2 regions of the Bradyrhizobium sp. LTSP857 genome follow, and region 2 is predicted to be linked to the other one. Evidence: predicted binding sites of a transcription regulator. Region 2 holds the regulator's gene; the other holds the start of a gene.
The links. Region 2 encodes LexA, which represses DNA repair genes until DNA is damaged. Its sites were predicted from a motif close to TGTTCNNNNTGTGTTCNG; they were not measured.
Positions count from the first base shown of each region.

Region 1: a site for LexA is predicted at 4,006-4,023, ahead of UP06_RS07635 (DNA recombination protein RmuC). Genes of this name have one in related genera too.

Region 1 covers NZ_JYMS01000015.1:5,174-13,014, reverse strand. The annotation lists gene UP06_RS07660 (DUF805 domain-containing protein) at 1-33, shown strand, start outside; gene dapE (succinyl-diaminopimelate desuccinylase) at 30-1,196, shown strand; gene truA (tRNA pseudouridine(38-40) synthase TruA) at 1,360-2,097, opposite strand; gene fmt (methionyl-tRNA formyltransferase) at 2,218-3,141, opposite strand; gene def (peptide deformylase) at 3,358-3,882, opposite strand; gene UP06_RS07635 (DNA recombination protein RmuC) at 4,055-5,254, shown strand; gene UP06_RS07630 (GIY-YIG nuclease family protein) at 5,343-5,645, shown strand; gene UP06_RS07625 (AmpG family muropeptide MFS transporter) at 5,759-7,120, shown strand; gene UP06_RS07620 (hypothetical protein) at 7,262-7,699, opposite strand; gene recR (recombination mediator RecR) at 7,726-7,841, opposite strand, start outside.
Region 2 covers NZ_JYMS01000046.1:461,658-469,498, reverse strand. The annotation lists gene UP06_RS31635 (glutamine--tRNA ligase/YqeY domain fusion protein) at 1-333, shown strand, start outside; gene UP06_RS31630 (YybH family protein) at 342-728, shown strand; gene UP06_RS31625 (DUF2171 domain-containing protein) at 813-1,046, shown strand; gene UP06_RS31620 (ComEC/Rec2 family competence protein) at 1,143-3,422, shown strand; gene UP06_RS31615 (GAF domain-containing protein) at 3,432-4,373, opposite strand; gene UP06_RS41730 (hypothetical protein) at 4,588-5,019, opposite strand; gene UP06_RS31605 (hypothetical protein) at 5,212-5,415, opposite strand; gene lexA (transcriptional repressor LexA) at 5,683-6,384, opposite strand; gene UP06_RS31595 (molybdopterin molybdotransferase MoeA) at 6,561-7,772, opposite strand.

The DNA of each region.
Region 1 (7,841 bases), on a different contig from region 2:
CCCGGCGGCATGCATGTTAAGCGAGGCACATGACCGATGCCCTCTCAATTGCCCGCGATCTGATCCGCTGCCCCTCGGTAACTCCGGCCGATGCCGGTGCGCTGGGTGTGCTTGAAACGGCCCTCAACGCTGCCGGTTTTACCTGCCACCGTGTGACCTTCAGCGAGCCCGGCATCGCCGACGTCGACAATCTCTATGCGCGGATCGGCACTGACGGCCCGCACATCACTTTCGCCGGTCACACCGACGTCGTGCCGCCCGGCGACGAGAGCGCCTGGAGCGTCGGCGCATTCTCAGGCGAGGTGAAGGACGGCTTTCTGCACGGCCGCGGCGCGGTCGACATGAAGGGCGGCATCGCCTGCTCGGTGGCCGCGGTGCTCGAACATCTTGCCGCGAACGACGGCAAGGCGCGTGCTGACGGCAAAGGCTCGATCTCATTCCTGATCACCGGCGATGAAGAAGACGTCTCCATCAACGGCACCATCAAGCTATTGAAATGGGCCGCGGAGCGCGGCGAAAAATTCGATCATTGCGTGCTCGGCGAGCCCTCCAATGTCGAGACGCTCGGCGACACCATCAAGGTCGGCCGCCGCGGCTCGCAATCCGGCACGCTTTACGTCGACGGCGTGCAGGGCCATGTCGCCTATCCGCTTCGCGCCGCCAATCCGGTGCCGGACATCTCCCGGCTGATCGTGGCGATCTCCGACGAGCCGCTCGACCACGGCAGCGCGCAGTTCCAGGCCTCCAATCTCGAATTCACCTCGGTCGACGTCGGCAACACCGCCAACAACGTCATCCCGGGACAAGCCCGCGCAAAATTCAACATCCGCTACAACGACAACCACACGCAAGCGAGCCTGCGCGAGCTGGTCGAGACGCGGCTGACAAAAGCCTGCGGCAACCGCATTCGCGCCCGCATCGTCTGGGAGCCGTCGAACTCCAACGTGTTCGTGACAAAGCCTGGCCCGTTCACCGATCTCGCGGTCTCCGCGATCGAGGAGATCACGGGCCGCAAACCGGAGCTGTCGACCTCAGGCGGCACCTCGGATGCGCGCTTTATCTCCAGCTATTGCCCTGTGATCGAGTTCGGCCTGGTCGGCCAGACCATGCACCAGGTCGACGAACGCGTGCCGGTCAAGGATCTGGAGAAGCTGACGAAGGTGTATCGGGGGATTTTGACTCGGTATTTTGCGTAGCGCTCAGCTGACGCCCCGTTCTCGCTGTCATCGCCCGCGAAGGCGGGCGATCCAGTACTCCGAGACGGCAGTGGTTAAGCCGAGAGGCCGCGGCGTACTGGATGCCCGCCTTCGCGGGCATGACAGTGGTGGGGCTGGCGAGAGCGCGCGTCCCTTCTACTTCTCAATAATCCACCTTCATCAGATACAGCCCGTCCGGCGGGGCGACGATGCCGCACGCGGCGCGGTTGCGGGCGTTGAGCGCGGCGGAGAGATCGTCGGCGGTCCAACGGCCTTCGCCGACCCACATCAGCGATCCCACCATCGAGCGGACCTGGCTGTGCAGGAACGAGCGCGCGGAGGTGAGGATCGTCACCTCGCGGCCGTCGCGCAGCACGTCGAGCTGATCGAGCGTCTTCTCCGGCGATTTGGCCTGGCATTCGGTGTCGCGGAACGTCGTGAAATCGTGCTTGCCGAGCAGACGTTGTGCCGCCGCATGCATCGCATCGCTGTCGAGCCGGCGCGGCACGCGCCAGGCGTGGCCGATATCGAGCGCGAGATTGGCGCGGGTGTTGACGATGCGATAGCGGTAGTGGCGCTTCACGGCCGAGAAGCGCGCCTCGAAAGTTTCCGGCACGATCTCGGCTTCGAGAACGGCGATTGGATGCGGGCGTAAATGTGCGTTGAGACCATCGCGAAAACGGCCCGGCGGAAACTGCTTCTCGATATCGACATGGGCGACCTGGCCGCGCGCATGCACGCCGGCATCGGTCCGGCCGGCGCCATGGACGCGCAGATCCGCACCCGTCATCGCCTTCACCGCCGCCTCAAGCGCGCCCTGCACCGACGGCAGCGTCTCCTGCACCTGCCAGCCGAAGAACGGCGCGCCGTCATATTCGATGGTGAGCTTGTAGCGGGGCATCGTTTCCAATTCTGCCGTCATCGCCCGGCTTGACCGGGCGATCCAGCACGCCGCGGCCCATCCGTTCAACCGAGAAGCCTCGGCGTACTGGATACCCCGCCTTCGCGGGGTATGACAGTGTCAGGTGAATTTCGCGCCTGCCCTCAGCGGCACGCCGCGCAGGAAGTCCACGGCCTGCATCCGCGCCTTGCCTTCGCGCTGGAGCTCGAGAATGCGGATGGCGCCCTCGCCGCAGGCGATGGTGAGTTGATCGTCGAGCACCTCGCCCGGCGCGCCCGAACCCTTGGCCAGCTCACAGCGCAGGATTTTCACGCGTGCATTCTCAAGCTCGGCCCAGGCGCCGGGAAACGGCGACAGACTATGGATGTGGCGCAGCACGTCGCGCGCGGGCCTGGTCCAGTCGATCCGCGCTTCGGCCTTGTCGATCTTGGCGGCATAGGTGACGCCGTCGTCGCTCTGCTTCTTGAGCTGAAGCCCGCCGCGCCCGAGCGCGGCCATGGCGCGGACCATCAGATCGGCGCCGAGACGGGAGAGGCGATCGTGCAGATCGACCGCGGTCATGTTGTCGGGAATCGCGATGCGCTCGGCCATGGCGACGTCGCCGGTATCGAGCCCGACGTCCATCTTCATCACCATCACGCCGCTCTCGGCGTCACCGGCCATGATGGCGCGGTTGATCGGTGCAGCCCCGCGCCAGCGCGGCAGCAGCGAGGCGTGCAGATTGTAGCAGCCGAGCTTTGGCGCATCGAGGATCGCCTGCGGCAGGATCATGCCATAGGCGACGACGACGGCAGCGTCGGCATCGAACGCGCGAAATTCCTCGAGCGCTTCCTCAGTCTTCAACGTCTTCGGCGTCAGCACGGGCACGCCGAGCTTTCGGGCAGCCTCTTCCACCGGGGTCGGCTGCAATTGCAGGCCACGCCGCCCGCCCGGCTTCGGCGCGCGGGTGTAGACTGCCACGATCTCGTGGCCATGCGCGACGAGCTCGAGCAGCGTCGGCACGGAGAAATCGGGCGTGCCCATGAAGATCAGGCGAAGGGGCATGACAAGGACTCGGTATGTTCCCTCCCCCCTTGCGGGGGAGGGCTAGGGAGAGGGGTGCCGCACGACGCGCTCTCTCGGCTTGAGCGCGGGCGCTTTTTGCTCGCGCTCGCAAAACGACGAACGCCTTTTGCTGGGCTACCCCTCTCCCCCGCCCTCCCCCGCAAGGGGGGAGGGAGCGCAGGAGAGCGAGCGGCAGCACCGGCCTTACAACTTACTTTACTCCCCGCGCCTGGCGGCCTTCTCGAACTTCTTGATCACGCGGTCGCGCTTGAGCTTTGACAGGTAGTCGACGAACAGCACACCGTTGAGATGGTCGATCTCGTGCTGGATGCAGGTGGCGAAGAGGCCTTCGGCATCCTGCTCGTGCATCTTGCCGTCGAGATCGGTGAAGCGCACGCGCACCTTCGCAGGCCGCTCGACCTCCTCGTAATATTCGGGGATCGAGAGACAGCCTTCCTCGTAGACCGACAGCTCTTCGGACGAGGCGATCACTTCCGGATTGATGAAGACGCGCGGCTCCGGCGTGGTTTCGCCGTTCTCGTCGCGCTTGGCGAGGTCCATGGTGATGAGCCGCAGCGGCTGCGCGATCTGGATCGCCGCGAGCCCGATGCCGGGCGCGTCGTACATGGTCTCGAACATGTCGTCGGCAAGCTTGCGGATCTCCGGCGTGACCTTCTCGATCGGCTTGGAGACCAGACGCAGCTGCTTGTCGGGCAGGATGATGATTTCTCTGAGGGCCATGGCGGGCGATTTAAGCCGCGCGCGCCGAGCGGTCAATGCGGCCGGGAACTCCGTTAACGATCCGCTAACCATAAATCCTAGGGTTTCGTTAACCATAAAAATTAACGGGGCATTACCCATAAATGTTCGCTATTCGTTCGTGCGGGGATGCGAATCGGCTAGAAGCACAGGCATGAACGAGATCATTTTCCTGGTTGGCGACTGGCCGGTGCGCACCATCGATGCGCTGATCGGCTTTGGCGTCCTGGTCCTCATCCTGCTGCTGGTGATTGCGGTGGTGATCGCGCGCTCGGGACGGCGCGGCGCGGAACTCGCGATGGCCAATGCCATCCGGGCCGACGAGCTCGAGGAGCGCGTCAGCCAGATGCTGCACGCCCAGAGCGAGGCTTCGGGCCGGGTCGATGCCATGACCCAGACGCTGGCCGGCCGCCAGGCCGACATGGCGCGGGCGGTCAACGAGCGGCTGGATTCGGTGACCCATCGCGTCGGCCAGTCCATGGAAAACACCACCCGCAACACCATGGAGAGCCTGCACGCGCTGCACGAGCGGCTCGGCATTATCGACAGCGCGCACAAGAACCTGACCGATCTCACCACCCAGGTGACGACCTTGCGCGACGTACTCGCCAACAAGCAGTCGCGCGGCGCCTTCGGCCAGGCCCGAATGGAGGCGATCGTCCAGGACGGACTGCCGAAAGGAGCCTATGAGTTCCAGTTCACGCTCTCGACCGGAAAGCGGCCCGACTGCGTGGTGTTCCTGCCGGACCAGCGCCCGCTCTGCATCGACGCGAAATTTCCGCTGGAAGCTATGACGGCGCTGCACGATGCGCGCACTGACGATGAGAAGCGGATTGCCACGCAGCGGCTGCGCGGCGACGTGATGAAGCATGTCAGCGACATCGCCGAAAAATATCTCGTCGCCGGCGAGACCCAGGAAATGGCGCTGATGTTCGTTCCGTCGGAATCGGTCTATGCCGAAATCCATGACGGGTTCGACGACGTGATCCAGAAGGCCTACCGCGCCCGGGTCGTGCTGGTGTCGCCCTCGCTCCTGATGCTTGCGATCCAGGTGATGCAGCAGATCATGAAGGACGCGCGGATGCGCGATGCCGCCGACCAGATCCGCACCGAGGTGATCAAGCTCGGCGACGACCTCGGCCGTCTGCGCGACCGCGTGCTGAAACTCCAGAAGCATTTTGCCGACGCCAACGAGGACGTGCGCCAGGTGCTGATCTCCGCCGACAAGATCGAGAAGCGCGCCGGGCGAATCGAGGAGCTCGATTTCAGCAAGACCGATGCGCCGGAAGGCCCGCATCTGGTGGCGACCGGTGCCGCCGAGCTGTTTCCGAGGAAGCTCCAGGCGGGGGAGTGATTCTCCTCCACGATCCGATAAGCTGCCGCCTCAACACCGCTGTCGTCGCCCGGCTTGACCGGGCGACCCAGTATCCCAGAGACGGCAGATGGGCACACGCTGCTACTACGTCTACATCCTCGCCAGCAAGATCGGCGGTACGCTCTACATCGGCGTAACGAATGATCTCATCCGCCGTGTGGCCAAACACAAATTGCAGTTGGTCGAGAGCTTCACGAAGGAATACGGCGTCGTGAAGCTCGTTTACTTCGAGCAGTTCGATGATCCCGAGAATGCGATCAAACGTGAGAAGCGGCTGAAGAAGTGGAAGCGTGATTGGAAGATCGCGCTGATCGAGAAAGACAATCCGGATTGGAACGATCCCTATTCTGAGATCGCAGGTCCTCCATAACTTCAGCCTCTAGAATACTGGATCGCCCGGTCAAGCCGGGCGACGACACCTCCTTTGTGGCCGGCAAAAACGACAGCTCCCTTGCGGCCCCCAGAATCTGCTAACACCGCCCCATGACCGCACCCGACGCGACCTCCCCTGCCAGCACTGATGCCCCCTCCTCCTGGCGCGACAGCCTTGCCGTTTACCTGCAACCGCGGGTGCTGATCGTGCTGTTCCTCGGCTTCTCGTCCGGGCTGCCGCTGGCGCTGTCGGGCTCGACGCTGCTGGTGTGGATGCGGGAGTCCGGCGTCGATCTCGGCACCATCGGGCTGTTTGCGCTGGTCGGCACGCCCTACACGTTGAAATTCCTGTGGGCGCCGCTGGTGGATGCGCTGCATGTGCCGCTGTTCACCCGCGCCTTTGGCCGCCGGCGCGGCTGGCTGCTGTTCTCGCAATTGCTGCTGATCGTCGCGATCCTGCTGCTGGCGCTGACCGACCCCGCGCGCTCGCCGTTCTACGTCGCGCTCGGCGCCCTGCTGGTGGCGACGACGTCCTCGACCCAGGACATCGTGGTCGACGCCTTTCGCGTCGAGAGCCTGCCGGAGAGCGAGCAGGCCGCCGGCATGGCGTCCTACGTCGCGGCCTATCGCATCGGCATGCTGGTCTCGACCGCGGGCGCGCTCTTCATCGTCTCCGGTTTTGAGAGCACGGGCATTCCGCGCACATCGGCCTGGATGTGGGGCTATGTGGTGATGGCCGCGATGGTGCTGATCGGCACTGTCACCGCGCTCGCCGCGACCGAGCCCGAGCAATCATTGCGGGCCGAAGCGGCGACACAAACCGAGACGGCGTTCGCGCGGGTGTTGCACGCCGCGATCGGCGCCTTCTCGGAATTCCTGTCGCGCAAGGACGCGATCGCCGCGCTCATCTTTGTGGTGCTGTTCAAATTCACCGACGCGTTCTCCGGCACCATGACGGCGCCGTTCGTGATCGACCTCGGCTTTTCCCGCAACGATTATGCGGCGATCGTGAAGGGCGTCGGCCTGGCGGCGACGTTGATCGGCGGCTTTGCCGGCGGTTTCGTCGCGCGGCGCTATTCGCTTTCGACCAGTCTATGGATCGGCGGCGTCGTGCAGGCGCTCGCCAACCTGTCCTTTTCCTGGCTCGCTTTCGTCGGCACCAGCCAATGGGCGCTGGCCTTCGCCATCACTTGCGAAAATTTCACCAGCGCCATCGGCACCGTGATCTTCGTCGCCTATCTCTCGGCGCTGTGCCAGAACCCGCTGCACACGGCGACGCAATATGCGCTGCTCACGGCGCTCGCGGCGGTCGGGCGCACCTATCTCTCATCGGGTGCGGGCTACGTCGCCAAGGCGACCGGCTGGCCGCTGTTCTTCGTGATCTGCGTGCTGGTGGCGATCCCGAGCCTGGTGCTGCTGACCTGGCTGCAGAAGCGCGGGCACTTTGAGGCGCTGGGGCCGGTGCGGGTTTAGCCCACGCTGTCATGCCCCGCGAAGGCGGGGCATCCAGTATTCCAGAGACGGATGTGATTGGCCGAGAAGCCGCGGCGTACTGGATCGCCCGCCTTCGCGGGCGATGACACCGAGATCATGGAGAAAGCGTTCCTCCGCCCCCTACTGCTTCCTGATCAAGCTCCACTTCGTGATCACGGCTTCGCTCATCTGGCCGGGATCGCTGGCGCAGGCGACTTCGTCGACCTTGACCGAGATCTCCTTGCCGACGAACGATTTCAGCTGCGCGGCCTGCGCGTCGCTGGAGGTGACGAGCTGGAAAGTCTCCGGCCCGGTCTCGAGATCGCACAGCCCGCTCGGCGCGGGCAGGCGGCGCGGCTCGGAGGTGATCTGGTAGGTCGCAATCCGCTTGCCGGCGTTCTTGACGTCGCGCACTTTCATTGTGTTGAGCTCACCCGACAGCACCTCGCCGGTGTTGATCGGCTTGCCCGGCTTCGCCGGCGGCGGCGCCTCGTCATCCTGCTGCGCGGAGACGGCCGGGGTCACCACCGTCATCATCATCGCGACCAAAGCCAGCTGTTTGGCGAATCGTTTCGTCATGTCGTCGGTTCCGTAAGTCTGGATTGCTAGAACAGGGTCCGCTGCCGCATGGCGGCCGATAGCGTACCTTCATCGAGATAATCAAGCTCGCCACCGACCGGCACACCATGGGCGAGACGCGTTACTTTTACGTTGGCGTCCT
Region 2 (7,841 bases):
AACGCGCCCGACGGCCGCAAGGTCAAGGCGACCATGCACTGGCTGCCGGCGGCGACGTCGAAGCCTGCGGAGATCCGCATCTACAACCAGCTGTTCGCCAACCCGAGTCCGGACGCTTCGAATTTCGCCGCCGATCTCAATCCGCAGTCGCTGGAGATTTTGGCGGACGCCCGGATCGAAGCATCGGTTGCCGAGAGCAATTTTGCCGAGCCGATGCAGTTCGAGCGCCAGGGCTATTTCGTGCGCGACAAGGATTCGACGCCCGGCAAGCCGGTGTTTTCGCGGACGATCGGCCTGCGTGATACGTTTGCGAAGGAAGTCGCGAAGGGCTGAGGTTTCACATGACGGACGAAGCCGCCGCCATCGTTTCCACCATCATCGCGAAATGGTGCGCCGGCTTCGCAAGGCTCGACGCCGTCGCGCTGTCGTCGCTCTATGCGAAGAATGCGTTCTTTTTCGGCTCCAACCCAAAGCTCTATCGGGGCAGGGACGGCGTCGCCGACTATTTCAACGGTCTGCCGCGATGGCGCAAGCCGAGTGCGGCGTTTTCCGAGGTGAACGCGGCACAAGCGAGCCCAGACCTCATCAACATGGCCGCGATCGTGTCGTTCGACCTCGCCGGCGAGCGGGCGGAGTTCTCGGTCAAGATGAGCTGGGTCATCCTGCGCGAGGACGGCGACTGGAAGATCGTCAATCACCACGCCTCGTCGCAGGCGCCGCTGATCTGACGGGGCACACGGCATCGTCATTCCGGCGCAGGCAACGAACGCGCTCCCCGCGCGTTGTGTGGGTCCCCAATTGAGGATTCCCCCATGCAGAACATCGCAGAGCATATGGAAGTCATCGGCGCCGATGGCGTCCACATCGGCACCGTCGACAAGGTCGAGGGCAATCGCATCAAGCTGACCAAGAAGGACAGCGGCGAGGGCAGCCACAAGGGCCACCATCACTTCATCGACAAGGGGCTGGTCGCCGATATCGAGGGCAACAAGGTCCGGCTCTCGGCCAAGGCGGCTGTCGCCGTGACGATGGAAGAGGAAAAGTAGGGCTTTCCGCCGCCCGTTCCTGATCCGTACCGCTATTCGCGCAACCGCACGTTCCGATAGCCTCCGCCTCCGTCGCGTATCGCAAGGTGCAGGGGAATGGCGGAGCCGGGCCGGCCCGTACGGTCCCAGGGTGTTGCGGGGACTTGGCCTGTCGGCCGGGCCGCGTCCGCCGGCGGCTTTGTGCCGGCGGGTTTTGGCATTTGGCCTGCGCTCGTCGAGACGTTGCGCCAATGGGTCCACGCCGAGGCCGGCGCCGGGCGGCTGTTTCCATGGGTGCCCATCGCCTTCGGCTGCGGTATTGCACTCTATTTCGCCGCTGATCATGAGCCGGTGCTCTCTGTCGTTGCCGCGACGGCGGTCGCGCTCACGCTTGGCGCTGTTCTGTTGCGGCGGAGCCGACTGTTTGCGCCCGCGATCATGATCGCCGCGGCCGCGGCCGGCTTCGCGATGGCGACTTGGAAAACGGCGCGCATCGACCATACCGTGCTGACAAAACCGCTCTATTCGGTGTCGGTGTCGGGCTTCGTCGAAACCCGTGACATCCGCGAACGCACCGACCGCTTCGTGCTGCGCGTCACGGCGATGGAGACCCAGCGCGGCGACGTCAGACTGGAGCGCGTTCGTCTCTCCGTGCGCAAGGGGACCGCGCCCGAGGTCGGTAGCTTCGTGCAATTGAAGGCGCGGCTGATGCCGCCGCTCTCGCCGTTGCGCCCCGGCAGCTATGATTTCTCGCGCGACATGTTCTTCCAGGGCATCGGCGCCTCCGGTTTTGCGATGGGTGCAATCACGGTGGCGGCGCCGCCTGAGACCGGGGGCATCAGGCTGCGCTATGCCGCGATGATGCAGGGCCTGCGCGACGCGATCGATGCGCGCATCCGCGCCACGCTCGACGGCGACAACCGCGCGATCGCGACCGCGCTGCTCACCGGTCGCCGCGATGCGATCACGACGCCCGTCAATGATGCGATGTTCATCTCAGGGCTAGGCCATGTGCTGTCGATCTCCGGCTATCACATGGCGGTGGTCGCCGGCGTCGTCTTCTTCGCAGTCCGCGCGCTGCTGGCGCTCATTCCGGGACTGGCGGTCGGCTTCCCCATCAAGAAATGGTCGGCAGCTGCCGCGCTGTTTGCTGCCGCGTTCTATCTGCTGCTGTCGGGCGCGGAGGTCGCCACCCAACGATCGTTCTTCATGACGGCGGTAGTGCTGATCGCAGTCATGGTCGACCGCCGCGCCATCACGTTCCGCACGCTGGCGGTGGCGGCACTGATCGTGCTTGCGGTTGCGCCGGAAGCGCTGGTGCATCCGAGTTGTTTGATGTCGTTCGCAGCAACGCTCGGGCTCGTGGCACTGGTGCAAATCGGCATGCCGAACCTATTCGCCTCGCCCGATCATTCCGCCACCGCGCGCATCGCAATGTGGGGCGGACGCGAGATCGCGATGTTGTTCATGGCCTCGATGATCGCGGGGCTTGCGACCACGCCCTATGCCGCCTTCCACTTTCACCGCGTCACGCCGTTCGGCGTGCTCGCCAATCTAGGCGCAATGCCGGTGGTCTCGGCGCTGGTGATGCCTGCCGGGCTGTTGGGATTGCTCGCGGCGCCCTTCGGGCTCGACGGCGTGTTCTGGTGGCTGATGGGGATCGGTATCGACTGGATGGTCGCGGTCTCGCGCTGGGTGGCGGCATTGCCCGGTGCGGTCGGCCACATCGGTGCCTTCGGCACCGCGCCCCTGATCGCGGCGAGCCTCGGCCTCATCCTGATGGGGCTGCTGCGGACGCCGCTGCGATGGTCCGGCGCGCTGGTGCTGTTCGTTGCGATCGTCTGGGGTTTGTCGGTCCGGCAACCCGACATCCTCATCGCCGGTGATGGCCAGAACGTCGCGGTGCGGGGCAGGGACGGGCAGCTGCATCTGATCAGGACGAGCAAGGACAATTTTCTGCTCAAAGAGTGGCTCGCGGCCGATGCGGATCCTCGCGATGCAGGCAGCGCCTCGCTCGCTAACGACGTCTCGTGCGATGACTCAGGCTGCGTGACGCCGCTTGCCGACGGGCGCCTGGTCGCACTGGCGCTGCGCATCGACGCGCTGGCCGATGATTGCAGCCGCGCCGCGCTGGTGGTGACGGCGCGGCCGGCGCCGCCGGATTGCGCGGCCATGGTGGTCGATCGGCCTCGCCTCGCGAGCCAGGGCGGGCTGGCGCTGACGCGGCGTGGCGACGGTTTTGCGGTTCAGGCGGTCAAGGCCAGGGGCGCAGATCGTCCCTGGTCGCCGGTGATCCCCGGCGCGGCAGATTATGACGGCAGTCTTGCGCCGAAGACGGCCGCGCCCCGCAGCAACGACGCAACGCCATCTGAGACCGACTTGCAGGCCGAGGATTGAGCGGACGGGCTACAGGTACCAGGCTAACATCGCTTCAAGCCCAGCGCTCCCGATCACCGGCAAGACCACCATCTGGCTCAGCCCGGCTGCGCGAGCCCCCACGGCCGCGATCGAGCCGTCCTGCGCGAGGTCGTCGTTGAGCGCGGGCATGCCGGTGGTCCAGGCCCCGCCGATGCTGCCTTCGCCCCTGGCGATGGATCTTTGCGCATAGAGCGCGGCGAGATCGGTCTGCGCGCTGCAATCGCCGGCGCGAAACATCAGCCCCGAACGGGCCTCGTTCGGCACCCAGATCTCGAAGCGTCGCGCAATCGGGGTTGCCTGTGCGGACAGGAATGTCAGCACCCAGGTCTGGTCGGTGCCGGTGCGATAGGGCACGCCGACGCCGAGATTGATCCCGACCTTGGCGGCGTCCTCCCAGCGCAGAAAACTCTTGGCGTCGTGCAAATCCTTGATGATCAGCGGCAGCCCGGCTTTCCAGGTGCGTCCGGGCAGGCCGAAGCCGCGCGGAAATTTGGTGTGGCGGGAGTTGAACTCGAACATGTCGGCGCTGCCGTAATAGCCGTCGACGAGGCCCATCTCGTGCGAGACTTCGGCATCGTTGTGCCAGAGCTCGACCGCGCCGACATGGGCCTCGTCGTCGCCGCAGAACAGCACCATGACTGCTTGCAGGAATTCGCCGGCAAACACCGGCACCGCGACGCCGCAGGTCAGACCAGCCTCGATGGCCTGGTCGGTTCGCTTGAAATAGGAGTTGGCGAATTTGGTGAGGATCACGGGGTGGCCGGCGGCCCAGGCCTTCCCGGGAAGCCCCTCGTCATATCGGAAGCGCAAATCTTCGCTCGCGGCCTTGAACGCGGACAGGCCTTCGCTGTAGAGGCCGCCGCCAAATTCCAGCCGCATCCGCGTCCGGTCAGGCACCCAGAGTTCAACGACGCGAATGAAGGTCTTCATCGAGCCTGTCCGCCGCCTCGAGCCGTGAGCAGCATCGGCGATTTGTCAGCAGAACGGACGTTCAAAATTCAGGCAGGGCAGCGGAAACTTCGTGCGGTGGGGAAGTGCGGCGAGCAGATGTTATTCCAGGGCCGCAAACCACCCCATCTCGCCGGCCTCGGCCGGCGATGGACATTTCAATCCTGGCGCCGACCTGGCGGCCGGGATGGTGGTGTCAGCCGATCGGCAGGCGAGTGATCGTTGGCTGCCTGTCGGCGATCTGCGGCTTGTGCTCGCGCTCGCCCACCTGTTGGGTCACCGGCAATTGCAGCACGGTTGCGCGCTGGCCTTCGACGAGCTGCGTCACCAGCACGTATTTGCCGTCGGGGAATTCGATCGCATCATGGTGGCGATCGGGAATGTGCGGATCGACCTTGCCGAACTTGCCGACGCGGGAGTTGATGGTGCGCGTCCAGATCCAGCGATTGTCGTAGCGGACGCTGTCGGCGAAGGCGAGCTCCGTTCCCGGCAGCAGGCAGACCGCGACGGAGGGATCGGCTTCGGAGGCGAAGCCGCGCGTCGAGGTGCCGCGGAAGGTTGTCGTGACGATCGTCTCGCCGACTTCTGCGGGACGCGTCGCGACGGCGTGCAGGCTGTAGTCACACATCGGGTGCTCCTCATTCAGGATAGAGCACCCGCGCCTCTTCTGAGGCGCAGGCCTCTATCAGAGTGGAAGCCTGCAAGCTTATGCTTGTTTGTGGGCAAATCTGCGGCTCGCATCCGCAGCGGGCAATCACATTATCTTTTTCAAATGCGCTGGGAACAAAGCCTGCTCCCGTGCATTTTGGGAGCTTCGACGTCAGCGGCCAGCAGGTGCCGACCAACCCGAATATTGCCAGGCCGGTTGCGCCGGCTCGACCGCGTTGCGGGCATTGCGGAATTGCTCGCTGGTCGTCGCCTGCGGTGCCTTGCGCAGATGGTGCTGCGACTGCGCCGCAAACGCTTGCGACGCTGATGCTGTGATCAGCGCCATCGTGACTGTGCTCAGAATGATCTTGCGCATGGGTGTCTCCTCGGTCTCTCAAAGCCTGCGAAGCGGTGTGTGCTTCGTTGTGGCGTGCCGAGGATGTAGCGCTGGAGAGGTGGCCGGATAATCTGTGCAAAACCAGAAACACTATCCAGCGGGAGCGGACAATCGTCCGCTCCAATCGTTAATGGGCGGCCGCCAACAGGCGGTGCGCGGAAGATTGAGATTATTGTTTAAGCATGACCTTTTCGGAAAACCGCTGCGCACTTTGCGCTAACGCGGCCCTTCGGGTCCGGGTCATGCTCAGTACTTCCGGTACAACCCGATCAGCTTGCCCTGAATCTTCACCCGGTTGGGCGGCAGGATGCGGACCTCATAGGCGGCGTTCGCCGGCTCGAGAGCGATCGAGGCGCCACGCCGACGGAAGCGCTTGAGCGTCGCCTCCTCGTCGTCGATCAGCGCCACTACGATGTCGCCGGTATCGGCGGTCTCGTTGCGTTGGATCAGCGCCATGTCGCCGTCGAGAATGCCGGCCTCGACCATGGAATCGCCGCGCACTTCGAGCGCGTAATGCTCGCCCGAGCCGAGCATATCAGGCGGTACGCTGATGGTGTGGCTGCGGGTCTGCAACGCCTCGATCGGCGTGCCGGCCGCGATGCGGCCCATGACGGGCACCGCAACGGGGCGCTCGCCGTCGTCCGCAGGCGCGCCGGAGCTGGTGCGGACCTTGCCGAGAGTGCCTTCGATGACGCTCGGGGTGAAGCCGCGGCGGCTGCCGGCGGCGGCCTGGAGCTCCGGCAGCTTGATCACCTCGATCGCGCGGGCGCGGTTGGGCAGGCGCCGGATGAAGCCGCGCTCCTCGAGCGCGGTGATCAGGCGATGGATGCCCGATTTCGAGCGCAGGTCGAGCGCGTCCTTCATCTCGTCGAAGGAGGGCGGCACGCCGCTTTCCTTCAGCCGCTCACTGATGAACCGCAGAAGCTCGTATTGTTTGCGCGTTAGCATCTCGACCAAAATCCCCCGGTTGATGTCGTTCGATTCCGAGACGTTCAATTCAGCGATAAGCCGCTACATGCTCGAAACAAATCATGAACGGACACTATATGTTCGATATGTGTTCCGCAACTGCTTAATTTACCGTGAACGCCGCAATGTTCGCGGAACGCATGTGGTCCAGGCGTTCAGGCCGGTAAGCGCAGCACCTCGCAGGGCGTGCCTGCCTCGGCCTTCGGCGCGAACGGCGCGCGCACGAGAAGTGCCTGTGCCGCAGCGAGATTCGCAAGCAGCGAGGAATCTTGATGGTTCACGGGATGGGCGATGAGCGTGCCGTCGTCGCGCACCTCAAGCCGCGCGCGCAGATAATCCTCGCGCTGGTCATTGGCGCCGACATCGCGGCCGAGCAGGGCGCGTTCGCGACGGTGATGAATCACTTCGCGGCCCGACAGCGCACGAATCAGCGGGACCATGAACAGGAAGCCGCAAACGTAGGACGACACGGGATTGCCGGGCAGGCCGATCACGCGCATTGCCCCCAACCGCCCGTGCATCATCGGCTTGCCCGGCCGCATCGCGATCTTCCAGAACGCCATCGAGATACCTTCGGCATTCAGCGCCGGCTGCACCAGGTCATGATCGCCGACCGATGCGCCGCCGGTCGTGATCAGGATATCTGCGCCGCTCTCGCGCGCGCGGCGGATGCCGGCCGTGGTCGCCTCCAGCGTGTCGGCGGCAACGCCGAGGTCGATGGTATCAGCACCCTCGCGACGGGCGAGCGCATGCAGGGCGTAGCCGTTGGAATAGACGATCTGGCCATGGCCGGGCGTCGTGCCCGGCATCACCAGTTCGTCCCCGGTGGCGAGAATCGCGACCTTCGGACGGCGGCGGACGGCAAGCTGCGGGTGGTTCATGCCGGCGGCGAGCGCGAGGTCGCGCTCGGTCAGCCGGGTGCCCTTGCGCAGGAGCACGTCGTCCTCGCGAAAATCGATGCCGGCGGGGCGGATGTGCCGCCCGGTGATGGCGGCCTCCTTGATCGCGATGCGCTTGCCGTCCGCGACGGTGTCCTCCTGGATCACGACGGCGTCGGCGCCATCGGGAACGACGCCGCCGGTGAAGATTCGCACGGCTTCGCCGGCGCCGACAGTTCCAGCAAATGGCCGGCCCGCCGCGACCTCACCGATCACGGTGAGCCGGGAATCGATCTTCGCTGCATCGGCTGCGCGCACGGCGTAGCCATCCATCGCCGACATCGCCTGCGGCGGCTGCGTGCGCCGCGCCGCGACGTCGCGCGCGAGCACGCGATGGAAGGCGTCGTCGAGGGGAACGATCTCTTCAGGCAGCGGCTCCGCGCCGGCCAGCACCGCGGCAAGCGCGTCAGAAACCGGCATCAAGGCCACGGGACAACTCCTGCTCGGCGGACTCGGACGAATGGGCGGCGAGAGTTCTAACCGAGTGCGGGCGCAGAG